4 regions of the Delftia sp. WSY_7 genome follow, and region 3 is predicted to be linked to each of the others. Evidence: predicted binding sites of a transcription regulator. Region 3 holds the regulator's gene; each other region holds the start of a gene.

Region 1 (6,915 bases), on a different contig from region 3:
GCCCGGGTAGAAATTCAGCGCGCATCCGTAGCGATGGCCAGGCACCCAGGCCGATTCGAAGCCGCGCCCGCCCTGCGCATAGTCCAGCACCAGGGCCATGCGGCCCGTGCGCTGCCCGTGCAGCCAGACGCGGCGCTCCATGAGCCGGCCTTCGCGCTCGATCATGCGCAGGCCGGCCACCAGCCATTCGTCCTCGACCAGCTGGCCGCGGGCCTGCACCTCGGCCTTGTCCATGGGCCAGCCCAGCGCGGCCATCACGTCGGCCTTGACCTCGGGGCTGAGCGATTCACGGCGGCGCACGGCGTCGATGATCAGCTGCCAGTGGCCCAGCTGCACCAGCATGTCGCGCGGCCAGTCGCGGTGGCTGTCCACCAGATCCCGGCAGTCCTTGATGCGTGCCGCCATGCCCGTGGCCTGCGCATCGACCATGCGCGCGGCCATGGTGTTCCAGCGCTGGCGCATCTGGGAGTCGCCGGCCTGGTTGGCCAGGCCCGCGCGCACCATGTCCTGCATCCACAGCGACAGTTCCTGCAGGCCCGCCTCGACCTTGTCCCAGCGCTTGTCTTCGCGCCTGGCCTGCTGCCTGGCCGCAACCTCGGGATCGGGTGGCGGCTCGGCCGCCGCGGCGGCTGCCTTGGCCTCCTTCTTCTCGGCCTTTTCCTGGCGGCTGTCCAGCCAGGTCTGCACCCAGGCCGGTGGATCGCCACCCTCGGTGACCTGGCCGCCCGCACGCATCAGCATCAGCGCCAGCCCATGCTTGCAGGGGAACTTGCGGCTGGGGCAAGAGCATTTGAAGGAGGGGCCCGACAGGTCCACCTGGGTCTGGTAGGGCTTGCTGCCGCTGCCCTGGCACTCGCCCCACACCGCCACATCGTTGGCACCCATGGTGGGCCATTTGGCGGGCGATTGCAGCCCCTTGGCGGCCTTGCTGGAGGAAGCGTCCGGCGATAGCGCCAGCACTTCGCTCTCTGTTCCTAATACACGCGACACCGAAGCTCCCTCTCCAAGTGTTTGTCATCGCCAGGCGCATTGAATGAAGAAACGACCGCGCCCGGCAAGCCCGAAAGCCTATCAGCAATAGTTATCGGCAATTTGAAACAAATCACAACAACGTCAAACCTCTCTCCCATGAACCGGGAACCCCATGGCGCGCAGCCAGCTGCGCTATATCAGCGCATGCATTGATGGCACCAAGCCGTACCAGCCTTCATGCATTGCAAAAAGACGCAGGAAACACGCATTCACCATTTCCTGCGATGCACATCGCCACCCATTGAAAGCAAGCACTCATTCCGCACTGAAAACGGTTTCATTCCATTGCACTGGCAACCATTGCAATCCGCTGGCCATTGCGATAGCCGACAGTGCGTTCAAACCGGAGCCAGGCAAGGCCGGACCAGACCCTGGCTGGGGGATGGGCTCTCGAAAAACCGGATGTGCCAGGCAAATATACTGTATATTCATACAGCCATGGAGCTGCAACGCAAACTTTTCATCCTCGCCGACGCCGCCAAGTACGACGCCAGCTGCGCCTCCAGCGGATCGCAGGGGCGCGACTCGCTGGACGGCAAGGGCATGGGCTCGGTCACCGGCATGGGCATCTGCCACAGCTATGCGCCCGACGGGCGCTGCATCTCGCTGCTCAAGATCCTGCTGACCAATGTCTGCATCTTCGACTGCCGCTACTGCATCAACCGCAAGAGCTCCAACGTGCAGCGCGCCCGCTTCACGGTGGCCGAGGTGGTGCAGCTGACGCTGGACTTCTACCGGCGCAACTGCATCGAGGGGCTGTTCCTGTCCAGCGGCATCATCCGCTCCAGCGACTACACCATGGAGCAGTTGGTGGAAGTGGCCCGCCGCCTGCGCGAGGAGCATGACTTTCGCGGCTACATACACCTCAAGACCATCCCGGATGCCGCCCCTGAATTGCTGGCCCAGGCAGGCCGCCATGCCGACCGCCTGAGCATCAATGTGGAACTGCCCACGGCCAGCGGCCTGGCGCAGTTCGCGCCTGAAAAGGACGGCCGGCGCATACGCCAGGCCATGCAGGGCGTGGACCGGCATGTGCAGGCCTGGCGCGCGGCCACGCGCGAGCAGCGCCAGGCGCAGTCCCTGCCCGGCGCGCCCGCGCAGCGCGCCGCCGTGCCGCGCTTTGCGCCGGGCGGGCAGAGCACGCAGATGATCGTGGGCGCCGACCGCGCAACCGATGCCGACATCCTCGAATCCAGCCATACGCTGTATGCGGGCTACGGCCTGCGCCGCGTGTACTACTCGGCCTTCAGCCCCATTCCCGATGCCTCGCGCGACCTGCCGCCGCAGGCGCCGCCCCTCATGCGCGAGCACCGGCTCTACCAGGCCGACTGGCTCATGCGCTTTTACGGCTACGGGGCGGGCGAGATCGCGGCGGCCAGCCGCCACGGCATGCTGGACCTGGAGATCGACCCCAAGCTGGCCTGGGCACTGGCCAACCGCCAGCAGTTCCCCGTGGACCTCAACCGTGCTCCGCGCAGCCTGCTGCTGCGCGTGCCGGGCCTGGGCACGCAGACGGTGGAGCGCCTGCTGGCGGCGCGCCGCGTGCGCCGGCTGCGGCTGGACGACCTGCTGCGGCTGCGCGCCCCCGTGCAAAAGGCCCTGCCCTTCGTGCTGATCGACGGCCACCGCCCCCTGCTGGGCGAGACCGACTCGGCCGCGCTGCGCACGCGGCTGATCGCGCAGTCGCAGGCCAGCCAAGCCCAGGCGCGGCACAGCGGCATGCGCGTGCAAAGCGCACTGCAGGCCAGCCTGTTCTAGAACCTGGAGCACGCCATGCACGGACAGGCCCTCACCATCGAACTCGACAGCCCCGACGACTGGCCCGGCTTTCGCGCAGCCTGCCGGGCGCTGCTGGCCCACGGCGCCGACCCCGCTGCGGTGCGCTGGCGGTGGCCCGACACGCGGGGTGCGCAGCCACTCGGCGCGGGGGTGGACCTGTTTTCCAGCGCGCCGCAGCAGGCCATGCCCGCCTCGGCGCTTGCCGGGCTGGCCGGCCCCGGCGAGGCAGGGCTGTCCCTGTCTGACACCCAGATGTCCGCCCTGCGCCATGCCTGCATGCACCGCGCGGCAGGCCGCTTCGAGCTGTGCCACCGCTGGCTGGCGCGCATGCAGGCCTGGCCCGAACTGCGGCTGGATGCGCTGGATGCGGACTGGCGCGCCATCGAGGCCCTGGCCCGCCCCGTCTCGCGCGAGATCCACAAGATGCACGCCTTCGTGCGCTTTCGGACGACACAGCGGCAGAACCTGCCCGAGCTGCACATCGCCTGGTTCGAGCCCGAGCACCACATCGTGCGCGCGGCGGCGCCCTTCTTCTGCAAGCGCTTTGCCAACATGCACTGGGCCATCCTCACGCCGCAATGCAGCGCGCACTGGGACGGCCATGCGCTGCGCCTGGCGCCCGGCGCGCGCCGCAGCGATGCCCCGCCAGCCGACGCGGGCGAGGCCCTGTGGCTGACCTACTACGCCAGCACCTTCAATCCGGCACGCCTGAAGGAGCAGGCCATGCTGCGCGAGATGCCGCGCCGCTACTGGCACAACCTGCCCGAGACGGTGCTGATCTCCACCCTGGTCCAGCAGGCCCGCGCGCGCACGGCGCAGATGCTGGCGCCGTAACGGCAGCCGCCAAAAAGAAACAGAAAAAAGAAAAGGCCCCGAAGGGCCTTTGTCTGCTTTGCAGCGTCGCTCAGTGCATCAGCCCAGCCACTTGCGGGCGTTGCGCCACACGCGCATCCAGGGGCTGAATTCCGACTTGTCGCCGTTGGTCCAGCTCATCTGCACGTTGCGGAACACGCGCTCGGGGTGGGGCATCATGGCCGTGAAGCGGCCATCGGCCGTGGTCACTGCCGTCAGGCCGCCGGCCGATCCGTTGGGATTGAACGGGTACTGCTCGGTGGCCTTGCCGTGGTTGTCCACATAGCGCATGGAGGCGATGGCCTTGTCCGCATTGCCGCGGAAGCGGAAGTTGGCAAAGCCTTCGCCGTGGGCCACGGCGATGGGCAGGCGGCTGCCGGCCATGCCCTGCAGGAACAGGCTGGGCGACTCCAGCACTTCCACCATGGACAGGCGCGCCTCGAAGCGGTTGCTCTGGTTCTGCGTGAAACGCGGCCAGTCCTGGGCACCGGGAATGATGTCGGCCAGCTCGGCAAACATCTGGCAGCCGTTGCACACGCCCAGGCCGAAGGTGTCGCTGCGGCCGAAGAACTGCTGGAACTGCGCGGACAGGCTGTCGTTGAAGGTGATGGAGCGCGCCCAGCCGATGCCGGCGCCCAGCGTGTCGCCGTAGCTGAAGCCGCCGCAGGCCACCACGCCGGCGAAGTCCTGCAGCTGCGCGCGGCCGCTTTGCAGGTCGGTCATGTGCACGTCCACGGCGTCGAAGCCGGCCTCGGTGAAGGCGTAGGCCATTTCCACATGGGAGTTCACGCCCTGCTCGCGCAGCACGGCCACGCGGGGCCGCGCGCCCAGGTTCAGGAAGGGTGCGGCCGGGTTCTCGGCCGGGTCGAACGTCAGGTGCAGGTGCATGCCGGGGTCGGCAGGCTCGCCGGCTGCGGCGTGCTCGCTGTCGGCGCAGGCCGGGTTGTCGCGCTGCTGGGCGATCTTCCAGCTGACGGCATCCCAGACCTGGTGCAGGTCGCTGAGCGAGGCGCCGAAGACGGATTTGGCATCGCGCCAGACCTGCAGCTCGCCCTTGCCCGCATCGACCTTGGACGAGACGGGGCGCGTCTTGCCGATGATGTGGCTGCAGGTGGACAGGCCATGCTCGCGCAGGGTCTGCAGCACGGCGGCGCGGTCGGCCGTGCGGATCTGCAGCACGGCGCCCAGTTCTTCGTTGAACAGCGCGCGCAGCGTCATGTCGTCGCGGCGGCCGCTGATCTGGGAGGCCCAGTTCTTGCCTTCGCCCGAGTCCATGCGGCTGTCGCTGATGCCGTCGCCTTCGGTGACCAGCATGTCCACGTTGATGGCTACGCCCACATGGCCGGCAAAGGCCATCTCGGCCACGGTGGCCAGCAGGCCGCCGTCGCCCTTGTCGTGGTAGGCCAGGATCTGGCCCTTGGCGCGCAGGTCGTTGACGGCATCGACCAGGGCAATCAGGTCCTTGGCGTCATCGAGGTCGGGCGTCTCGTTGCCGGTCTGGCCCAGCACCTGGCCCAGGATGGAGCCGCCCATGCGCATCTTGCCGCGACCCAGGTCCACCAGCACCAGGGTGCTGTCGTCTTCCGAGGCGTCCAGCTGGGGCGTGAGCGTGCCGCGCACATCGTCGATGGAGGCAAAGCCCGTGATGATCAGGCTGACCGGCGAGGTCACCTTCTTGACCTGGCCGCCCTCGTTCCACTGGGTGCGCATGGACAGGCTGTCCTTGCCCACGGGGATCGAGATGTCCAGCTGCGGGCACAGCTCCATGCCCACGGCCTTGACGGTGGCGTAGAGCGCCGCGTCTTCGCCGGGCTCGCCGCAGGCCGCCATCCAGTTGGCCGACATCTTGACCCTGGACAGTTCGATGGGCGCGGCCAGCATGTTGGTGATGGCCTCGGCCACGGCCATACGGCCCGACGCCGGCGCGTTGATGGCCGCCAGCGGCGTGCGCTCGCCCATGGCCATGGCCTCGCCCTTGAAGCCCTGGAAATCGGCCAGCGTGACGGCCACGTCGGCCACGGGCACCTGCCAGGGGCCGACCATCTGGTCGCGGTGGGTCAGGCCGCCCACGGCGCGGTCGCCGATGGTGATCAGGAAGCGCTTGGAGGCCACGGTGGGGTGGGCCAGCACGTCGATCACGGCCTTTTCCAGGGGCACGCCGGTCAGGTCCATGGGGGGCAGCTCGCGCTGCACGGTGGCCACGTCGCGGTGCATCTTGGGCGGCTTGCCCAGCAGCACGTTCATGGGCATGTCCACGGGGAACTTCTGGTCGCCCGAGGCCACAGCCGTGTCCTCCAGCACCAGCTGGCGCTCCTCGGTGGCCGTGCCGATCACGGCAAACGGGCAACGCTCGCGCTCGCAGAAGGCCGTGAATTCGGCCAGCGATTCGGGCGCGATGGCCAGCACATAGCGTTCCTGGCTTTCGTTGGACCAGATTTCCTTGGGCGCCAGGCCGGATTCCTCCAGGTTGACGGCGCGCAGATCGAAGCGCGCGCCACGGCCCGCATCGTTGGTCAGCTCGGGGAAGGCATTGGACAGGCCGCCGGCACCCACGTCGTGGATGGCCAGGATGGGGTTCTTGTCACCCTGGGCCCAGCAGTGGTTGATGACTTCCTGGGCGCGGCGCTCGATCTCGGGGTTGCCGCGCTGCACGGAGTCGAAGTCCAGCTCGGCCGCGTTCGTGCCGCTGGCCATGGAGCTGGCAGCGCCGCCGCCCATGCCGATGCGCATGCCGGGGCCGCCCAGCTGGATCAGCAGGGTGCCGGCGGGGAATTCGATCTTGCGCGTCAGCTCGGAGTCGATCACGCCCAGGCCGCCCGCGATCATGATGGGCTTGTGGTAGCCGCGCATCACGGCATCGGCACCCACGCCGACCTGCTGCTCGTACTCGCGGAAATAGCCGGTCAGGTTGGGACGGCCGAACTCGTTGTTGAAGGCCGCGCCACCGAGCGGGCCCTCGATCATGATCTGCAGCGGGCTGGCGATGTGCTCGGGCTTGCCCACTTCGCTGCCCCACAGCTTGGAGACCGTGAAGCCCGACAGGCCGGCCTTGGGCTTGGAGCCGCGGCCCGTGGCGCCCTCGTCGCGGATCTCGCCGCCCGCGCCGGTCGATGCGCCGGGGAAGGGAGAGATGGCCGTGGGGTGGTTGTGCGTCTCCACCTTCATGAGGACGTGGTTGACGGCCTTCTTCTTCTGGTAGCTGGGGGCCTTGATCTTGTCCAGGGCCGCCTCGAAGGTGGCGACGAAGCGCTC
Region 2 (6,915 bases), on a different contig from region 3:
GCCCACGGCAATGCCGCTGGCGCCGTTGAGCAGGGCGAACGGCAGGCGCGCGGGCAGCTGCTGCGGCTCCTGCGTGCTGCCGTCGTAGTTGGGCACGAAGTCCACCGTGCCCATGTCGATCTCGTCGAGCAGCAGGCCCGTGATCTTGGACAGGCGCGCCTCGGTGTAGCGCATGGCCGCTGCGCCGTCACCGTCGCGGCTGCCGAAATTGCCCTGGCCATCGACCAGCGGATAGCGCTGGTTGAAGTCCTGGGCCATGCGCACCAGCGCGTCGTAGGCCGACTGGTCGCCGTGCGGGTGAAAGCGACCCAGCACATCGCCGACCACGCGCGCGCTTTTGACGGGCTTGGCCGCCGTGTTGTGGTTGGGGCCGCTGTAGCTCAGGCCCATGCGGTCCATGGCGTACAGAATGCGCCGCTGCACGGGCTTGAGGCCGTCGGTGACATCGGGCAGTGCCCGGCCCTTGACGACAGACAGTGCGTATTCAAGGTAGGCGCGCTGTGCGTACTGGCCCAGGTCCAGGGCATCGCCGGCCGCCTGTTGGGCCAGATCCAGAGTGTTTTGATCGCTCATGAAGAAATTCGTGATCTCAATAAATGCAGTGAAGGCCGCTCATCGCGGCGATGGCAGCCCTGTGGACAAGGTCATCCGTATCCGGGGCGCTGTGCCAGGCTGTGCCGCCACCGCAGGCGCTGCCTGGCCCGCACGCTGGCGCCCGCCCTGCAGCTGCTCGTAGATACCGAGCACGGCCTTCACGTAATTGCGGGTTTCCTGATAGGGAGGAATGGCCTGCCCCGCACGCCGCACAGCACCCTCGCCCGCGTTGTAGGCGGCCAGCACCAGGTCCAGCCGCCCGGGGAACAGCCCCATCAGATGGTTGAGGTAGCGCGCGCCGGCCGGCACGTTGACGGCCGGGTCGGCCAGTTGCTGCTGCACGCTGCGCTGGCGGCTGGCCTCCACGCCGAAGCGCTGGGCCGTGGCGGGCATCAGCTGCATCAGGCCGACTGCGCCCTTGGGCGAGATGGCCTGCGCGTCAAAGCCCGACTCGACGGCAATCACGGCCTTGAGCAGGTCGTAGTCCACCCCCGTGTGGTCCGCCGCCTTGCGCAGGTGGCCGCGCACGCTCTTGTAGCGCGGCGAGATGTCGAAGAAGCTTTGCATCCGCGTGCTCGCCTGCAGCCTACGCCCGGCATCGCTGCCGCCGTCATCGTCGGCAGCGGCCTCGGCTTCCACCAGCGGGGGCTTGAGTCCCTGCTCGGTGCTGTCATACAGCGAGCCGCGGAAGTAAAGCTTGTAGCGCTCGTCCAGCGCCTGCGCAGCGAAGTGCGTGATGCCGCGCTCGTCCACGAAGGCCCAGAGATCGGCATGCGCGGGCTGCGCCACCCCCCACAGCGCCAGGGCCGCGCCCAGCGCTGCAAGCGCGCGCGCGGCAGCGGCGCGCGCAGGGTGCGGGCGGTGCGGAAGGTGCTGTGGGGCAGCCGGGCGCAGGGGCATGGGGATCAGATATCCACTTCGATGGCGTCGCCGTGCAACTCCATCAGCTCGCGGCGCGCCGCAGCCTCGCCCTTGCCCATCAGCTTGGTGACGACCTGCTCGGCCGCCGCAAAGTCCAAATTCATGAACTGCACGGGCAGCAGGCGGCGCGTGTCGGGGTTGAGCGTGGTTTCCCACAGCTGCTCGGCATTCATCTCGCCCAGGCCCTTGAAGCGGCTGATCTGGCATTTCTCGCGCGGCACGCCATCCTTGGCGGACTTGTCGAGGATGGCGGTCAGCTCGCCCTCGTCCAGCGCGTACATCTTGGCTGCTGGCTTCTTGCCGCGCGCAGGCACATCGACGCGGAACAGCGGCGGAAGCGCCACATGGATGTGGCCGGCCTCGATGAGCTTGGGGAAGTGGCGGAAGAACAGCGTGAGCAGCAGCACCTGGATGTGCGAGCCGTCCACGTCGGCATCCGAAAGAATGCAGATCTTGCCGTAGCGCAGGCCGGACAGGTCGGGCGTGTCATGGGGGCCATGCGGGTCCACGCCGATGGCCACCGAGATGTCGTGGATCTCGTTGTTGGCGAACAGGCGGTCACGGTCGACTTCCCAGGTGTTGAGCACCTTGCCGCGCAGGGGCAGCACGGCCTGGGTTTCCTTGTCGCGTCCCATCTTGGCGCTGCCGCCGGCCGAGTCGCCCTCGACCAGGAAGACCTCGTTCAGGCTCAAGTCGCGGCTTTCGCAATCGGTGAGCTTGCCGGGCAGCACGGCCACGCCCGAGCCCTTGCGCTTTTCGACCTTCTGGCCCGCCTTCTGGCGGGTCTGGGCAGCCTTGATGGCGATCTCGGCCAGCTTGCGGCCCCATTCCACATGCTCGTTGAGCCACAGCTCCAGCGCAGGGCGAACGTAGCCGCTGACCAGACGCACGGCATCGCGCGAGTTCAGGCGCTCCTTGATCTGGCCCTGGAACTGCGGGTCCAGCACCTTGGCGTTGAGCACATAGCTGGCGCGCGCGAAGACGTCGTCAGGCATGAGCTTGACGCCCTTGGGCAGCAGCGAATGCATCTCGATGAAGGCCTTGACCGCCTGGAACAGGCCGTCGCGCAGGCCGCTGTCGTGCGTGCCGCCGGCCGTGGTGGGGATCAGGTTGACATAGCTTTCGCGCAGCGGCGCGCCATCCTCGGTGAAGGCCACGCACCAGGCGGCGCCCTCGCCTTCGGCAAAGCTGTCGTGGTGGCGGTCGGCAAAGCCCTCGCCTTCGAACAGGGGGATGACGGCCTCGCCATGCAGGCTTTGTTGCAGATAGTCGCGCAGGCCGCCCTTGAACTGCCAGGTCTGGGTGTCGCGCGTCTTCTCGTTGACCAGGGTCACCGACACGCCGGGCATGAGCACGGCCTTGCTGCGCAGCAGATGCATCAGCTCGCCCATGGGCAGCTGGGAGGATTCGAAGTAGCGGGCATCGGGCCACACGCGCACGGTCGTGCCCTGTTTGCGCTCGCCCGCGGCCAGCGGCCGCGATTGCAGGGGCTCGACCACGTCGCCGCCCGAGAAGGCGATGGTGGCCACCTTGCCCTCGCGGTGGATGCAGGCCTCAAGGCGCGTGGCCAGCGCATTCGTGACCGAGACGCCCACGCCATGCAGGCCGCCCGAGAAGCTGTAGGCGCCGCCCTTGCCCTTGTCGAACTTGCCGCCCGCATGCAGCCGCGTGAAGACCAGCTCCACCACGGGCGCCTTTTCCTCGGGGTGCATGCCGAAGGGGATGCCCCGGCCGTCGTCCTCGACGCTGTAGGAGCCGTCGGAATGCAGGGTGAAGCGGATTTTCTTGCCGAAGCCGGCCAGCGCCTCGTCGGCCGCGTTGTCGATCACCTCCTGCAGCACATGCAGGGGGTTGTCGGTGCGCGTGTACATGCCAGGACGCTGCTTGACGGGCTCCAGGCCCTTGAGCACGCGTATCGAGCCTTCGGAGTATTCGCTGGCGGAAGTGGGAGATGGTTTGACTGCCATGGGGGCGGATTGTAGTGCGCAGCCCGGCTCAGTGCTGGATACATTCACAGTCATTGACATTGACTATCCCGAAAAGGCCAGTGCCGCCAAGGGCTACGAAGTGCCGCGCTGGCGCATGGGCGACCCACGCATCGCAGCGCAAAACCCGGAGTTTCGCTAAAGTTTGCCGCATGCACAAAAACAACCAACCCATGTCCATGGTGCAGATACTGCTGTGCGGGGGCGCAGTCGTGACGCTGTCCATGGGAATCCGGCACGGCTTCGGCCTGTGGCTGCAGCCCATCACCCAGGAGATGGGCTGGACGCGCGAGTCCTTCGCGCTGGCCATTGCCATCCAGAACCTGTCCTGGGGCGTGCTCGGCATCTTCGGCGGCATGCTGGCCGACCGCTTCGGCGCGTTCCGCGTGCTCCTGGTGGGCGCGCTGCTGTATGCGCTGGGCCTGGCCGGCATGGCCATGGCGCCCACGACAACCTGGTTCGCCCTGACGGCCGGCGTGGTGATAGGCGCAGCCCAGGCCGGCACCACCTATGCCGTGATCTACGGCGTGCTGGGCCGCCAGATTCCCGTGGCGCGGCGCAGCTGGGCCATGGGCGTGACGGCGGCGGCGGGCTCCTTCGGCCAGTTCTTCATGGTGCCCGTGGAAGGCAGCCTGATCTCGAACTTCGGCTGGTCCAACGCCCTGCTGCTGCTGTCGCTGTGCGCCCTGATGATCATTCCGCTGGCCTTCGGCCTGCGCGAGCCGGGCTTCACGGCCGGCAATACCCGGCCCGTGCGCGACCAGAGCGCAGCCCAGGCCGTGGCCGAGGCCCTGCGCACACCCAGCTTCGTGCTGCTGACGGCCGGCTACTTCGTCTGCGGCTTCCAGGTGATGTTCATCGGCGTGCACATGCCCAGCTACCTCAAGGACTACGGGCTGGCACCGCAGGTGGCCAGCGTGTCGCTGGCGCTGGTGGGGCTGTTCAACATCGTCGGCACCTATGTGGCCGGCAACCTGGGCCAGCGCCTGCCCAAGCGCTACCTGCTGTCCACCATCTACTTCACGCGCTCGGTGGTGATCGTGCTCTTCCTGCTCGCGCCGCTGACGCCCTGGTCGGTCTACATCTTCTCGGCCGCCATGGGACTGCTGTGGCTGTCCACCGTGCCGCTGACCAATGCCACCGTGGCCCAGATCTTCGGCGTGCAGCATCTGTCCATGTTGAGCGGCATGGTGTTCTTCAGCCACCAGGTCGGCAGCTTCCTGGGTGTCTGGCTGGGCGGCTATCTGTATGACCACACCGGCAGCTACCAGGTGGTCTGGTACCTGGCCATCGGCCTGGGCGTGGCCGCCGGCCTGCTGAACCTGCCGATACGCGAAGCCCCGGTGGCAAGGCCGCGTGCGGCGCAGGCGGCGGCCTGACATGACGACAGCCACCACGCCCCGCCCACAGCTGCTGCGCAGGCTGGCGCTGTGGGCCGCCGTGCTGCTGGTGCTGGGCCTGGTCTTCATGCTCTATCTGCAGCCCGAGTTCATGCTGGGCATGGCCGACCAGCTCTGGGCCTGCTTCTGAAATTGAAGCGCGGCAAAGGCCTGGCGGCACAATGGCGGCCGCTTTCAATTCATTTCCGAAATTTCACATGCACGCAGCCACGCCGCCTTCGCCCTGGATCCAACGCTGGTCGCATCTTCTGGCACCCGAGGCCACCGTGCTCGACGTGGCCTGCGGCCCTGGCCGCCACATGCGCTGGTTCCATGCACGCGGCCATGCAGTGACGGGCGTGGACCGCGATGCCCAGGCCCTGGCCGGCCTGCAGGGCGTGGGCGAGCTGCTGTGCGCCGACATTGAAAACGGCCCCTGGCCCCTGCCCGGCCGGCAGTTCGGTGCCGTGGTCGTGACCCACTATCTGTGGCGCCCGCTGTGGCCGGCGCTGCTGGGCAGCGTGGCCCCCGGCGGCGTGCTGCTGTACGAAACCTTTGCCCAGGGCAACGAGGCCTTCGGCAAGCCTTCCCGCCCCGATTTCCTGCTGGCGCCCGGCGAGCTGCTGCAGGCCTGCGCGGGCTGGCACATCGTGGCCTACGAGCACGGCCAGCTGGGCGAGCCCGATCGCGTGGTCCAGCGCATTGCGGCACTGCGCCCCGATGCAACAGGCCGGGAACCCGTGGCCATGCTGGCGCATCAGAAGGCGTCAGGCTCTGCAATCGCCTGAATCCCTACAGGCGACCGCCTTGGGCCTGCCTCCGACACTCGTTAGAATGATCCTTTCCCGTTTTTTCTTGCGGACATGACATCCTCCTCCGTCGCTCTCACTGGCAGCATCGTTGCCCTCATCACGCCCATGCACGAGGACGGTAGTGTTGACTACCCGGCGCTGCGAAAACTCATCGACTGGCATGTGGCCGAGGGCACGGACTGCATCGGCGTGGTGGGAACGACAGGCGAATCCCCCACCGTCAACGTGGAGGAACACTGCGAAATCATCCGCGTGTCCGTCGAGCAGGCTGCGGGCCGCGTTCCCGTGATGGCAGGCTGCGGCGCCAACAGCACGCACGAGGCCATCGAGCTGGCCCGCTACGCCAAGAAGGTCGGTGCCGACAGCCAGCTGCAGGTCGTGCCCTACTACAACAAGCCCACGCAGGAAGGCCAGTACCAGCATTTCAAGGCCATTGCCGAAGCGGTGGGCGACCTGCCTGTGGTGCTCTACAACGTGCCCGGCCGCTCGGTGGCCGACATGCAGCACGACACCGTGCTGCGCCTGGCGCAGATTCCCGCCATCATCGGCATCAAGGAAGCCACGGGCAACATCGAACGCGCCCAGTGGCTGATCCGTGAAGTGCCCGAAGGCTTCGGCGTGTACTCCGGCGATGATCCGACCGCTGTGGCACTGATGCTGTGCGGCGGCCACGGCAACATCAGCGTCACGGCCAACGTGGCGCCGCGCCTGATGAGCGATCTGTGCAAGGCGGCCCTGGCCGGCGACGTGCGCACCGCCATGGACATCCAGATGCGCCTGATGCCTGTGCACAAGAACCTCTTCGTCGAGGCCAACCCCATTCCCGTCAAGTGGGCCGCAGCCCGCCTGGGCCTTTGCGGCCCGGCCATGCGCCTGCCGATGACACCCCTGAGCAAGAATCTGGAAGCCACCGTGGAAGCCGCCCTGAGCTCCGCTGGCCTGCTGTGAGGCGCCCCGCCCCACCGACCGAACGCACCAAGGATATTCGCGTGAAACAGCCCATTGCACGTCTGAGCCTGCTGAGCCTGGCCATCGGCCTGACAGCCTGCACGACCACGTTCCAAGAGAGCAAGATCGACTACAAGAGCGCCGGCAAGCAGCAGGCGCCCACCCTGGAAGTCCCGCCAGACCTGACACAGCTGTCCACGGACTCCCGCTACGCCGTGCCCGGCGGCGTGGTCTCCGCCGCCGCCATGGAAGCCAACTCCAAGGCGCAAAAGCCGG
Region 3 (6,915 bases):
CCCGTCACCGCCGTGCTGCACGCGGGTACCTGCCCGCCAACGGATGCACCCGCCTTTGCCATGCATCGCCAACTGGCCGCTGAAGGCGTCAATGCGCGCGGTGAGCGCATTCCCCTGGCGACCCTGCGCGGACGACCCGTGGAGGCCGTGGCCGCCGTGGCCCGGCCCGAGGGCTTTTTCTCCATGCTGACCCGCGAGCAAGGCCTGACGCTGGAGCATGTCCAGGCGCTGCCGGATCACTATAATTTTGAGAGCTTCCAGCGCCTGGGGCGCAACGAAGACCCGCTGGTCTGCACCGAAAAAGATGCCGTCAAGCTGTGGCGCACCCATCCCCAGGCCTGGGCGGTTGCGCTGCAATTGCAGCTGCCGGCGGATTTCTGGGCGCTGCTGGATGAGCGGCTGCAGGCACTGCGCCCCTGCCCCGCCTGACTATCATCTCCGTCTCGGCTGGCTGCCACGGCCCGCCCTTTCCCTTCAAAACACAGGATCCGCCATGGACGCCAAACTTCTCGAACTGCTGGTCTGCCCCGTCACCAAAGGCCCGCTGCGCTTTGACCGCGAGCACCAGGAACTGGTCTCGCGCAGCGCGCGCCTGGCCTACCCGGTGCGCGACGGCATTCCCGTGCTGCTGGAAACCGAGGCCCGCACGCTGGACGACGACGAGATCGAGGACTGATTTTTCCCATCACCTGCGCCGCCCCACGCCTTCGCCTCACTCCTGCACGCACCATGTCCTCCGCGCCCTTCACGGTTCTGATTCCCGCCCGCCTTTCTTCCAGCCGCCTGCCGGGCAAGCCCCTGGCCGACATTGCAGGGCTTCCCATGGTCGTGCGCGTGGCACAGCGCGCCAGCCGCAGCGGCGCCGCACGGTGCGTGGTCGCAGCCGATGACGAAAGCATCCTCGCCGCCTGTGCCGCGCATGGCGTGGCGGCCGTGCTCACGCGCAACGACCATGCCAGCGGCAGCGACCGACTGGCCGAGGCCTGCGCGCTGCTGGGTCTCGATGGCGATGACATCGTGGTCAATGTCCAGGGCGACGAGCCGCTGATCGCCCCCGAACTCATCGACGCCGTGGCCGCCCTGCTGCCCCGGCAACCTTCGGCCAGCATGGGAACGGCGGCGCATGCCATTGACAGCCTTGCCGACTTCGTCAACCCGAACGTGGTCAAGGTCGTCTGCGATGGCCAGGGCATGGCCCACTATTTCAGCCGTGCGCCCATTCCCTTCGCGCGCGAGCATGCGGACCAGGCATGGTGGGAGACGGCATCGGCAGCGTTGGGCCACCCCGGCTTCGCACCGCTGCGCCACATCGGCATCTACAGCTATCGCGCCGGCTTCCTGCGCAGCTTCCCCCAGCTTTCCCAGGCACCCACCGAGGCACTGGAGGCCCTGGAGCAGTTGCGTGCGCTGTGGCACGGCCACCGCATCGCCGTCCATGTCACACCCCATGCACCTGGCCCTGGCGTGGACACGCGCGAGGATCTGGAGCGGGTGCGCGCCCAGCTGTCCAACCCGCCGGCCTGAATCGGCCGGCCGCTGAAAACGCACAAATGGCGATGCCGGGCATCGCCATTTGCAGCAACGCCGCCCATGCGGTTTTGTCGGACAGCAAAACGCAGGTTTTGGCGATTGCACAGGCGACAGTTTTGCCCCGTGCGTGTAAGCCAGTGTTGGCCCTGTGCGTGCTATCCTTGCCCGCGACAAAAAAATGACGCATGGACTGTCCGCCCCGGTGGGCCGATCCGGCAGACAAGAATTTCTACTCTCCTCAAGGACTTCCATGAAACTGATTTTGTTGGGCGCACCCGGCGCCGGCAAAGGCACGCAAGCCGCTTTCATCTGCCAGAAGTACGGCATTCCCCAGATCTCCACCGGTGACATGCTGCGTGCCGCCGTCAAGGCCGGCACGCCCCTGGGCCAGCAGGCCAAGGCCGTGATGGACGCCGGCCAACTGGTCAGCGACGACCTGATCATCAATCTGGTCAAGGAGCGCATTGCCCAGCCCGATTGCGCCAACGGCTTCCTGTTCGACGGATTTCCCCGCACCATTCCCCAGGCCGACGCCATGAAGGCCGCCGGCGTGAAGCTGGACTACGTGCTCGAGATCGATGTGCCCTTCGATGCCATCATCGAGCGCATGAGCGGCCGCCGCTCCCACCCCGCTTCGGGCCGCACCTACCACGTCACGTTCAACCCGCCCAAGGTCGAAGGCCTGGACGACGTGACCGGCGAGCCGCTGGTGCAGCGCGAGGACGACAAGGAAGAAACGGTCAAGAAGCGCCTGGACGTCTACAGCAGCCAGACCCGCCCGCTGGTGGACTACTACCGCGCCTGGGCCGAGAAGGAAGCCGCAGCAGCCCCCAAGTACCGCGCCATCAGCGGCCTGGGCTCGGTGGAAGACATCACCCAGCGCGCCCTGGCAGCACTGGCTGAATGACGCAGGCCATGCGCCAGACCCCAGAAAAGCACCCGCCGGGTGCTTTTTTGTTGCCCGCCTGCATCTGAAGCGCCGGCGACGCCCAGAGGATCAGTCGCGCGGCTGCGCGGCCAGCGCCAGCATCATGGCAATCCGCGCCTTGGCCACGGGCAGTTGGACCAGATCGGCCTCTGCGGGGTCCGTGCCAAGCCCCGAGGCAACGGGCAGGCCTTCGGCGCAGCGCGTGCCCCGCCAGATCCAGACGCCTTTGTCGCGCGCACGCAGCAAGGCCGCTTCCATGCTTTCGTGAACGGTCGCATTGCCCGTGCCGGCCACCACGATGCCGCGCACGCCTGCGGCCACCAGCGCATCCACGCCGCAGGCTCGCGCCAGGGCAACGCTGAACACCACCTCGACCCAGGGCAGGTCATCCAGCGCCAGCAGGTCAGACAGAGCGGGAGCGGAAATCACCATCCGCGCAACGGGGACGACCGGCGTGACCGGCGCATCAGCCACCAGCCAGCGCACGCGCCCTTCCTCCACCAGGGCCTGCGGGCCACCTTCCATGGAGCGCATGGCCTGCAGTCGGTAAGGGTGGACTTTTTGCACCTGGGCCGCCGCATGCACTTCGCCGCCGGCCACCACCCACACACCGCTGCGCCCGCCGCTGGCGGCCACGGTCACGGCATCGCGCAGATTCTGCGGTCCGTCGGCCAGCAGGGCCGTGGCCGGGCGCATGGCGCAAGTGAGCACTATGGGCTTGGTGGCAGGCAGCAGGCTGTGCAGCAGCCAGGCCGTCTCTTCCAGCGTGTCCGTTCCATGCGTGATCACCACGGCGCGTGTGTCCGCATCCTCCAGCGCCTGCGTGCAGGCACGCAGCAACGCGCGCCACACGGGCCAGTCCATATCCTTGCTGTCCACCTGCGCGATCTGCTGCGTCTGCACAGGCCCCAGCGCCTGCTGCTCCAGATCCGGCACGGCATCGAGCAGCGACTGCACCGTGATCTGTCCGGCCTTGTATCCCACTGCCTGCGACTGCGAATCCGCCCGGCCGGCGATGGTGCCGCCCGTGCCAAGAATCACCAACTTTGACTGCCCCACTTGCACCTCTTGGAAAACTGGTTAAAAATACAGATACTGTATAAATCATCAGATGACTTCTCTGCCTGCCATCTGAATTCAAGGACCGGACGCACGCCATGCTCGACCATCCCAAGCTCACCGCCCGCCAGCAACAGATCCTGGACCTGATCCAGGCCGCCATCTCCCGCACGGGCGCGCCCCCCACCCGCGCGGAAATCGCCAACACGCTGGGCTTCAAGTCCGCCAACGCAGCAGAGGAACATCTGCAGGCCCTGGCCCGCAAAGGCGTGATCGAACTGGTCAGCGGCACCTCCCGCGGCATTCGCCTGCGTACCGACACCGTGCGCAACATCAATGCCGCACGCGGCACCAGCTTCGGGCTGCCGCTGTCGGCCCTGGCGCCGCTGATGCTGCCGCTGGTGGGCCGCGTTGCGGCGGGCTCGCCCATTCTCGCCCAGGAACATATTGACCAGACCTATTCCGTCGAACCCAGCCTGTTCCAGGTCCGCCCGGACTATCTGCTGCGCGTGCGCGGCATGTCCATGCGCGACGCGGGCATCATGGACGGCGATCTGCTGGCCGTGCAGTCCGCGCATGAAGCCCGCAACGGGCAGATCGTCGTGGCACGCCTGGGAGATGAAGTCACCGTCAAGCGTCTGCGCCGCACCACGCAGGGCGTGGAGCTCCTGCCGGAAAACCCCGATTACCCGGTGATCCGCGTCGCTCCCGAAGAGGCCTTTGCCATTGAAGGCCTGGCCGTGGGGCTGATCCGCAACAGCATGTCCATGTAAACCGGACAGGCAGCCCTGCACGGGTTGCCCCCTACTTCATGCACCGCCCAGGTGGTAGGCGCGAAGCCTTGCAGCTTCGCCCTGGGCGGAGCTTTGCCCGCAAACCGCAATCCTGCCTGTGTCCATGCCTCTTTGAAATACGCCAACAGGAGTCGTCACATGGGATTCGCTCTGCCAACACTGTCTTCTCTGTCCTTCCTGCGCCTGGCACAGGGCATTCGCCTGCCCGCCGCCGCCATGGAGCCCGCCATGCGCACCATCCAGCCCGAATCGCCTGTGCAATCCGAGCAGGCGACCATCCTGTCCTTCAGCAAGGCACGCCGCCGCAGCCAGCAGCGGCGCAGCAAGTCAGCACGGCTGCCAGAACACAGGGATGCGCAGCTGCTGCTGCCCCTGCAACCCGAACTGCCCTCACTTCCGGCAGATCAGGCCCTGCCTTCGGGTCTGCGCATCATCCAGCGCTCGCCGCAGGAGCAGCCCGAATGCCTGTTCATCTCGGGCCGCATGGCCGATGTCTGTGCCGCCCTGGAACGCATGGAAGCGCACGGCGCGCAGACACCGGCCTGAGGTCGCCCTGAGACCAACCCGTCCACCCGGTCTGCGAGAGCCCGGGCCTGTCTCTTGCTTTGCCCAGCGGCAGGGGCTGCGCATCAGGCCCTGACAGCCGCCGGTGCAGCACTCCCCTCGCTGCGCCGATTGCGCATGCACCACGCCTGCGCCGCGGCAACGCACAGAATGCACAGCACGACGCTCAACGAAAAACGCAGTCCGCGCGCATCGGACAGCATGCCGAACAACGGCGCCACCATGCCGCCTATCGACATGGCCAGCCCCAGGGTCAGCCCGCTGGCCGTGGCCTGGTTGCGCGGCAGATAGTCCTGGGCCAGCGTGACCTGGGCGGCAAACGGAAGAAACATGCACACGCCCAGGGCCATGGTGCAGGCCAGCGCCATCCATGGCGTGGAGGCCAGGGCCAGGGCCGCCAGGGCAGGCAATGCCAACAGGTAGCCGGCGCGGATGGCCTGCGTGCGCCCCCGGCGATCTGCAAGCGTGCCCCCCAGCAAAGTGCCCACCGCCGCAGCGGCTGTGAATGAGGTCAGCGTGGCCGCTCCCATGAAGTCCGAGCCGCCCAGCTCGCGCGTCACGAACATGGGCAGGGTGGACAGCACCGTCACATAGGGAATCGACCAGCAGACGATGACCCCGCACAGCAGGAAGAAGGCGCGCCAGTGGTTGGCGGGCAATTCGCCCTGAGCCACGGCCAGGCGCCGGGTGGCGCAATGGTCCTTGGCTCCATCCCGCCAAGTACAGGCATACCAGAGCACCAGCATGGCCGCTGCAGGCAGGGCCAGCATCCAGCTGCGGTGCAAGGCGCCTGCGCCCACCACGGCCGCAGCCAGCATGGGAGCGAACGATGCCCCCGCCGTTCCGCCCACCGAAAACACGCTCATCGCCTTCTGCGAGCCGCCGCCCGCCATGCGGGCCGCCACCGTTGCGGACGGATGGTAGGCCGCGATCCCCAGGCCGCACAGCACGGCAGCCAACCAGCTGACCCAGTAGTCCGGGCTCATGCCCACCAGGGCCAGGCCCAGGGCGGCCACCACAAAGCCGGCCGGCACCATCCAGGGCCGTGGCGACCGGTCGGCATACAGGCCGAACAGCGGCTGGACCATGCTCGACAGGCCCGTGGCCGCCAGCATCAGGCCGCTGGCTTCCGTATAGCTGTAGCCGCGCTCCAGCACCATGAAGGGCAACAGCGCAGGAACCAGTCCCTGGTAGAGGTCGTTGATGGCATGCGTGCCCGTAAGCAGCCCCAGACGTGCGCGGTTCATGCCCTGCCTCCTGTCACGTCCGTCATTCTCGAAAGGGAAATCATCTCCATACCTGCCACTTTCCTGCGGATTGAAAGTGGGTCATCGTAGAAAGTGCATGATCTGCATTCCTGCTACGAAGCAACAACAATCGTCGAGAAAATGACAACCCGGCAAAGTGGCCCACTTTCCCATGCCCGCACACGCGCTTGCCTGGATGACGTGCCTGCGGCCGCTCCATTGCCCCCGCACGGCGAGCACACGGCCCGCCCGGTCGTGGCCTTTGCCACAGACATGGCGGCCGGCGCTGCCATCGCACCGCATGCCCACCGCCGCGGCCAGCTGCTGCATGCCACCGAGGGAGTGATGCTGATCCGCGCGGATTCGGGCAGTTGGGTCGTCCCCCCGGGATGCGCCGTCTGGGTTCCACCACAGTCCCTGCACGCCATCCACATGGCCGCCGGCCCCGTGGCCATGCGCACCGTGTTCGTGGAGCCGGGGCTGCGGCCCGGCCTGTGGCAAGACTGCCGAGTGATGCAGGTCACGCCCCTGCTGCGCGAACTCGTGCTGGAGGCCATCGAGCTGCCCATGGACTACCCGCTGGGCGGCAGGGAGGAGCGTGTCATGCAGTTGATCCTCGACGAAATGGAGCGCGCCCGCGCCCTGTCCTTGCACGTGCCCATGCCCCGGCATGGCGCCCTGGCCGCCTGCTGCCGCAGCTTTGTGGACGACCCATCGCAGGACGCCGGCCTGGCCAGTTGGGCACAGCGGCTGCACATGCATCCCCGCACGCTGGCACGCCTGTTCCTGCGCG
Region 4 (6,915 bases), on a different contig from region 3:
CTGCGGCAGGTTGAACAGCACCTTGCCGTGCTGCACCATCACCAGTTGGGCCAGCGCCTGGGCGTTGTATTCCAGCGCACGGTCGAAGGGTTTGTTGGCCAGGCCCTGGGCCACCAGCCAGGTCAGCGCCAGGCTCACGGGCCACAGCAGCAGCAGCGGCGTGAGCATCCAGTCAAGGATCTCGCCGAACAGGGAGCGCTGTTCACGCTGGAAGATTTTCATCGGCGGGCAGCCCCTTACGACGGGTTCACGGCCCCGCGGCAACCACCACTATGCGCAGGCAAGCCAACCCGGGCCTGACAGCCACGGCAGCGGCCTCAGGACGCGATCTTCTCAAGGCAGTAGCCCAGGCCGCGCACGGTGGCGATGCGGATGGGGCCGCGCTCTATCTTCTTGCGCAGCCGGTGGATGTAGACCTCGATGGCGTTGTTGCTGACTTCGTCGCCCCACTCGCACAGGCGCTCGACCAACTGGTCCTTGCTGACCAGCCGGCCGGCCCGCTGCAGCAGCACTTCCAGCAGGCCCAGCTCGCGCGCCGACAGCTCGACCATCTTGCCGTCGATGGTGGCCACGCGGCCGGCCTGGTCGTAGACCAGCGGGCCGTGCTTGATGGTGCTGCTGGCGCCGCCCATGCCGCGCCGCGTGAGGGCGCGCACGCGCGCCTCCAGCTCGGACAGCGCAAACGGCTTGGCCATGTAGTCGTCGGCACCGTAGTCCAGCCCCTGCACGCGCTCTTCCACGCTGTCGGCCGCCGTGAGGATGAGCACCGGCAGCGCATCGCCGCGGCCGCGCAGCTTCTTGAGCACTTCGAGACCGTGCATCTTGGGCAGGCCCAGGTCCAGGATCAGCAAATCGAATTCGCTGCTGGTCATCAGCGCGGTGTCGGCCTCGCTGCCATTGGCCACATGGCTGACCACGGCGCCCGAGCCGCGCAGGCTGCGCAGCAGGCCATCGGCCAGGACCTGGTCGTCTTCGGCAATCAGAATGCGCATGGGGGATGTCTCCTGTAATGCAGGCGCGCTCTGGGAGTTGGAAATGCGCGCCTTTAATTCCCAGGATTCTAGGATGCGCCCCGCAGCGCGGGCAGGGACCTTACCCGAGTGAGCCGCCGCCCGCGTAGGCCTCCAGCCCCAGCGCCACCACGGTGGCGATGTCGTCGCCGACTTCCTCGCGGAATTCGGCCTCGGCCTGGGAGACGGCGTCATGGAAAGCCTGCAGCCAGGCCAGGCCCGCTGGCGTGAAGCGGATGCGGCGCGCGCGCGCATCGCGCTCGTCGCTCTCGCGCGTGACCAGGCCCCAGGCCTCGCACTGGGTCACCAGGTCGCCCATGGACTGCTTGGTCATGCCTGCGCGCTCTGCCAGGTCCGTCAGCCGGTCGCCAGCCAGCGACAGATGCCGCGTGATGTGGATATGGGCCGCCCCCACCTTGTCGCGCGCAGCGAGGTTGGACAGTGCCAGCGGCACCTCCACATCGCGCGCCATGAGCTGCAGTACACGCGCGTCGAACCGCCGCATGGCATGGCCGAGCAGGCGGCCCAGGTGGGTCTGGCGCCAGGCGTCGGCGGGCGGCGTGACAGGGGAAAGCTCACTCATGGATGCATTGTGGAGGCAAATCCAACAAGTCAGGAAAACTGACCAAAAACACCAACAAATCAAGGCAGCAAGCCCATAAACTACTGTTCAAGCATCCAGCCTGAATGCAAATACAGAGCTGAATCCATACCCAACCCAGGAGTCCGCATGAACACCGCCGTCACCACCGCCAACAGTGAAAAAGCCAAGGCCCTGCAGGCCGCACTCGCCCAGATCGAAAAGCAGTTCGGCAAGGGCACGATCATGCGCCTGGGTGAAGGCGAAGCCATCCAGGACATCCAGGTCGTCTCCACCGGCTCGCTGGGCCTGGACATCGCCCTGGGTGTGGGCGGCCTGCCCCGTGGCCGCGTGATCGAGATCTACGGCCCTGAATCCTCGGGCAAGACCACGCTGACGCTGCAGGTCATCGCCGAAATGCAAAAGCAGGGCGGCACCTGCGCCTTCATCGACGCAGAACACGCGCTGGACACCAGCTATGCCCAGAAGCTGGGCGTGAACCTCAACGAAGTGCTGATCAGCCAGCCCGACACCGGCGAGCAGGCCCTGGAAATCGTGGACAGCCTGGTGCGCTCGGGCGCCGTGGACATGATCGTCGTGGACTCGGTGGCCGCACTGACACCGCGCGCCGAAATCGAAGGCGAGATGGGCGACCAGCTGCCCGGCCTGCAGGCCCGCCTGATGAGCCAGGCGCTGCGCAAGCTGACCTCCACCATCAAGAAGACCAATTGCATGGTCATCTTCATCAACCAGATCCGCATGAAGATCGGCGTGATGTTCGGCAGCCCCGAAACCACCACGGGCGGCAATGCGCTGAAGTTCTACGCCTCGGTCCGCCTGGACATCCGCCGCACCGGCACCATCAAGAAGGGCGACGAAGCTATCGGCAACGAAACCAAGGTCAAGGTCGTCAAGAACAAGGTCTCGCCCCCGTTCAAGACCGCCGAGTTCGACATCCTCTTCGGCGAAGGCATCTCGCGCGAAGGTGAAATCCTGGACATGGGCGTCAACGCCAAGATCCTCGACAAGTCGGGGGCCTGGTACGCCTACAACGGCGAAAAGATCGGCCAGGGTCGCGACAACGCCCGCGAATTCCTGCGCGAGAACAGCGGCCTGGCCGTGGAGATCGAGAACAAGGTGCGCGACAGCCTGGGCATCGCCCTGCTGCCCACGGCCGGTGGCGATGCCTCCGAAGCCAAGGCCGCCAAGGCGGGCAAGGCCAAGGCCGACAAGGACGGCGTGATCGAGGCCTGAGCGCCCAGACCCCTCACTGCAGGCGCCGCCGCGCCTGCACACACTGTGTTTGCCATCTTGGCGCAGGCTCACGTCTGCGCCTTTTTTATCGCCGGGACGCCCCAAGGCAAAAAAGCGGCCCCCTTGGGGGGCAGCGGACCTTGCGCAGCAAGGGGAGCGTGGGGGCCCTTTTTATTCGGGACGATTCAGGAGACATTGCCGCATGGGATTCGCCAAGCTGTCGCTCAAGGGCCGGGCGCTCAAGCTGCTGGGCCAGCGCGAACATTCACGGCTGGAGCTGGAACGCAAGCTCGCCCCCCATGTGGAGGAAGGCGAGGACCTGGGCGCCATGCTCGACGCGCTGGAGAAGCGCGGCTTCATCAGCGCCGAGCGCGTGGCCGAGTCCGTGCTGCATCGCAAGGCCGCGCGCTTTGGCACATCACGCGTGGTGCAGGAGCTGCGCAGCAAGGGGCTGGACGATGGCCTGGTGCGCGCCGCCGCAGAACAATTGCGCGCCACCGAACTGCAGCGCGCCCATGCCGTATGGCGCCAGCGCTTCGGCACACCGCCGGCCACCCCGCAGGAACGCCTCAAGCAGATGCGCTTTCTGGCCGCGCGCGGCTTTGGCGGAGAAATAGCGAGCAAGGTGCTGCGCGGGCGCAGCGAAGACTGGGATGACGGAGCTGCAGACGAAGGCAACTAATCCACGCGCCGGGTTGCGCCCCAGCACACCAGCGACCCCACGGTCACCAGCGCCACGCCCTGCCAGAAGCCCCAGCCCGGCTGCACCTGCAGCCAGGCACTGGCCAGCAAGGCAGAGAACACGGGCGTGAAGTACGAGGCCGCCGCCATCACGGCCAGATGCCCGTGCTGTATGCCGTGCTCCCAGCAGCTGTAGCCCATGGCCGTGAGCCCGCCCACGGCCAGCAGCTGCAGCACCACGGTGCCTGACCAGTGCATGCCGCCTTCGCCACCCAGCCACAACCACTTGATCCACAGCGCCAGCGCAGTCCAGATCAGGAACAACCCCACGGCATTGTGCCCCCCACCCCAGCGCCGAGCAGCCAGCGAATAGCAGGGCCACAGCAGGGCCGCGCCAAAGGCGAGTCCATAGGCCAGCGGATTGGCCAGCATGTGGTCCGCTATGCCCCGCAGTTGCAGCGAGTCGCCACCCAGCACGCGCGTCAGCCCCCACAGGCACAGCAGCACGCCGGGCCACAGCCACCAGCGCGCATGCTGCTGGCGCAGCAGCACGGCCAAGACGATGGTCAGGCTGGGCCACAGGTAATTGATCAGCCCCAGCTCCAGCGCCTGGGCGCGGTCCTGCGCCAGACCGATCGCCAGCGACAGACAGATTTCATAGACCGCAAACAGCAGGCCGCAGCCCCAGAAGTAGGCCGGATGCATGGCCCGCCACTGCGACGGCCTGGGCAGGCCACGCACGGCGGCCACGCACAGGGCGCTGACCGTATAGAGCATGGCAGCGCCGCCCACGGCGCCCAGCGGCTCGGCCACCGAGCGCATCAGGCCCACGGTGCAGCTCCAGCACACCACGGCCAGCAGGCCGATGGCGGTGGCCCGGCCTGCGGCTGCAGGGGAACTGCTGTGCGCTGAAGACATGGAAAAGGCTGCGCGCGGCAGGTCAGTGCGGCTGCAGCACCTGGCGCAGCGAGCGGTAAAGCGCGTCCGAGCCGTGCGCGCGGTTGTCCGCATCGAAGGAGAACTCGTTGCTGGACTGCGTGCCGGTCGCATCCTCGAGCCGGGCTTCCATGAAGAAGGACAGGAAGCGCGCGCCCTGGCGGCGGTGCATGGTCAGCACTTTCTCCAGCCGCTGCGGCGACAGGGCCACCAGCGGATGGAACTCCGTCACGCCATAGGCCGTGTGGCCATAGCGGCGCAGCATCTGGCCGACCAGCGGGCCGTAGGTGTCTTCGCCATACAGGCTCACACCCAGGGACAGCCCCGGCATGCGCTGCAGGCTGCGCTCCACGGCGTAGCGGCTGGCGTCCCAGCTCGGATTCGCATGGGGGTTGAGCTGGTGGGCAAAGCGAGGCACCCGGCCCAGGCAGCCGTGCCCGATGTGCTCGGAAAAGCCCTGGATGTAATCGGCCACCTGCTGCTCGCGAAAATCGTTCCAGTCCGTCGCCAGCGGGTTGTAGAACAGCGCCAGCCGGTCCTGCGGGCTGTCCACCCAGAATTCCACGCCGTCCGGCAGCTTGCCGAAGTCAGGCAAGGCCTCGGCGGCATGGGGCCTGGGCTCGCCCTGGTGGCGGTCCATCACGGCGATCTGGCGCGTGGCCAGCAGGCCCAGGCTGCGCCCGCCGGCCTGCAGCACCACGTCGATGCGGTGCAGGCCCTCGCCCAGCGCCGGATAGCGGATGTCGGCACGCCAGCCCACATCGGGCGTGAGGAAATCAGGCTTGGCCTGGGCCACATCCTGGCGGTGCATGTGCACGGGGGCGTGCGAGTAAGGGCGCCCGTCCACGAAGACGGCCACGGCCAGTTGCTTTTGCAGCTTCGCGTCGGGCGAGTGGACCCAGCCGGACACCGGGACCGTGCCAGCCGCATAGCTGTCGATGTGCTGGAAGAAGTTCTGCAGCGGCTCGCTGCGGATGTTGCGCGACGGAGGCTCCACCGCATCGAAGCTGGCGAACTCCGACTTCAGATGGGCATTGAGCCGCGCAATGTCGCCATAGCGCTGGCGCAGGAATGCATGGAAGCCCGCCACGGATGCAGGGCTGTAGTCGGTGACCGCATAGCCTTCGGCCGCGAACCCCATGCCGGCCTCGAAACCCGGGAACAGCTGGTGCGTCTCGCCCAGCACGGTGAGCGCACGCAGCGGATGCATGGCGGCATCGCCCGCAGCGCACATGCGCTCGGCCAGGGCATCGACCACCAGCTTGCGCACGCGCGTGATTTCATTGTCCTGCCGCGCAACCGACCACGGGAAGATGCGCGCGCCCAGATAGGTGTCCAGCGGCAGCGGCCCCTTGGGCGTCCAGGCCAGATTGGCGGGATCGGCAGCCAGGCGCTCCTCGGCCTGGGAGTGGACCTCGAAATGCGTGGCGAACAGGTAGAGCACCACGGGCCGCTGCGCCTGCGCCACCGTGCGCACCACGCGGTCCAGCGCCTCGCCCCGGACTTCCCAGGCCCGGCCGTTCCACTGCACATAGCGCAGCAGAGGCACGCTGAGCGTATAGCCCAGCTCCAGCCCCTCGCCCTGCGGACGGCCCAAGCGCTGCAGCGTGGCTTTCACCATTTCCGCGGCCGAGCCCTGAGGGCCCAGGCAACTGGCAGGCACCTGCTGGAATTCCTTGGGAAAATCCTCGCGCAGCCCGTCCTGCACCAGGCAGGCTTCCATATTGCCCAGCAGCGGACTCAGCAGCAGGCGCGATGAGGAAGGCAATGCCGGCCGCAGCTTCCAGGCGAACACAACGATCAGCAGACACAGCACGGCCAGGGCCAGTACATGGCCCCAGACCGGACCGCGCCGGCCCGGCAAGGACGGGGGCGCGGGGGGCCTCACAGGCCCAGCATGATCTGCAGGTTCTGCACGGCGGCGCCGCTGGCGCCCTTGCCCAGGTTGTCCAGACGGGCGATCAGCACGGCCTGGCGGTACTGCTCATTGGCGAACACACGCAGCTCCAGCTTGTTCGTGTCGGTCAGCGTATCGGCAGCCAGCTTCATGTCTTCGGTGGGCGGCAGCACCGACACCCATTGCTCGGGCGTGTTGGTCGCCGCGTAGTGGGCGGCCAGCGCATCGTGCAGATCGGCGGCCTTGGGCGCGCCCGGCAGCAGGTCCAGATGCAGGGGCAGTTGCACCAGCATGCCCTGGCGGAAATTGCCCACGGCAGGAATGAAGACCGGGCGGCGCGTCATGCCCGTGTAGTGCAGGATTTCGGGAATGTGCTTGTGCGACAGGCCCAGCGCATAGGCCTCGTAAGGCGCGGCCGTGCCGGCCTCGTAGGCTTCGATCATGCTGCGGCCGCCGCCCGAGTAGCCGGACACCGAGGGCAGGCTCAGCGCGTAGTCGGCTGGAATGAGGCCTGCCGCCACCAGCGGGTGCAGCAGTGCGATGGCGCCCGTGGCATA

What was found. Region 3 encodes LexA, which represses DNA repair genes until DNA is damaged. Its sites were predicted from a motif close to ACTGTATNNNNATACAGT; they were not measured.
Region 1: ACF8ME_RS22460 (putative DNA modification/repair radical SAM protein) is a predicted target of LexA. The motif match lies at 1,452-1,469, and genes of this name have one in related genera.
Region 2: ACF8ME_RS20825 (DNA topoisomerase IV subunit B) is a predicted target of LexA. The motif match lies at 3,516-3,533, and genes of this name have one in related genera.
Region 4: recA (recombinase RecA) is a predicted target of LexA. The motif match lies at 1,693-1,710, and genes of this name have one in related genera.

What each region holds. Positions count from the first base shown of each region.
Region 1 is NZ_JBICLB010000040.1:106,220-113,134, reverse strand. It holds gene ACF8ME_RS22465 (SWIM zinc finger family protein) at 1-990, opposite strand, end outside; gene ACF8ME_RS22460 (putative DNA modification/repair radical SAM protein) at 1,471-2,790, shown strand; gene ACF8ME_RS22455 (TIGR03915 family putative DNA repair protein) at 2,806-3,645, shown strand; gene purL (phosphoribosylformylglycinamidine synthase) at 3,724-6,915, opposite strand, start outside.
Region 2 is NZ_JBICLB010000035.1:223,683-230,597, reverse strand. It holds gene parC (DNA topoisomerase IV subunit A) at 1-573, opposite strand, end outside; gene ACF8ME_RS20830 (lytic transglycosylase domain-containing protein) at 613-1,494, opposite strand; gene ACF8ME_RS20825 (DNA topoisomerase IV subunit B) at 1,500-3,482, opposite strand; gene ACF8ME_RS20820 (MFS transporter) at 3,653-4,879, shown strand; gene ACF8ME_RS20815 (hypothetical protein) at 4,881-5,030, shown strand; gene ACF8ME_RS20810 (class I SAM-dependent methyltransferase) at 5,098-5,667, shown strand; gene dapA (4-hydroxy-tetrahydrodipicolinate synthase) at 5,743-6,639, shown strand; gene bamC (outer membrane protein assembly factor BamC) at 6,681-6,915, shown strand, end outside.
Region 3 is NZ_JBICLB010000033.1:305,797-312,711, forward strand. It holds gene lpxK (tetraacyldisaccharide 4'-kinase) at 1-429, shown strand, start outside; gene ACF8ME_RS13535 (Trm112 family protein) at 494-676, shown strand; gene kdsB (3-deoxy-manno-octulosonate cytidylyltransferase) at 730-1,524, shown strand; gene adk (adenylate kinase) at 1,781-2,437, shown strand; gene ACF8ME_RS13550 (asparaginase) at 2,528-3,517, opposite strand; gene lexA (transcriptional repressor LexA) at 3,616-4,290, shown strand; gene ACF8ME_RS13560 (hypothetical protein) at 4,450-4,857, shown strand; gene ACF8ME_RS13565 (MFS transporter) at 4,941-6,122, opposite strand; gene ACF8ME_RS13570 (helix-turn-helix domain-containing protein) at 6,264-6,915, shown strand, end outside.
Region 4 is NZ_JBICLB010000034.1:168,500-175,414, reverse strand. It holds gene ACF8ME_RS15575 (sensor histidine kinase) at 1-222, opposite strand, end outside; gene ACF8ME_RS15570 (response regulator transcription factor) at 318-992, opposite strand; gene ACF8ME_RS15565 (MarR family winged helix-turn-helix transcriptional regulator) at 1,093-1,593, opposite strand; gene recA (recombinase RecA) at 1,741-2,844, shown strand; gene recX (recombination regulator RecX) at 3,047-3,526, shown strand; gene yddG (aromatic amino acid DMT transporter YddG) at 3,523-4,443, opposite strand; gene ACF8ME_RS15545 (hypothetical protein) at 4,466-6,349, opposite strand; gene argC (N-acetyl-gamma-glutamyl-phosphate reductase) at 6,346-6,915, opposite strand, start outside.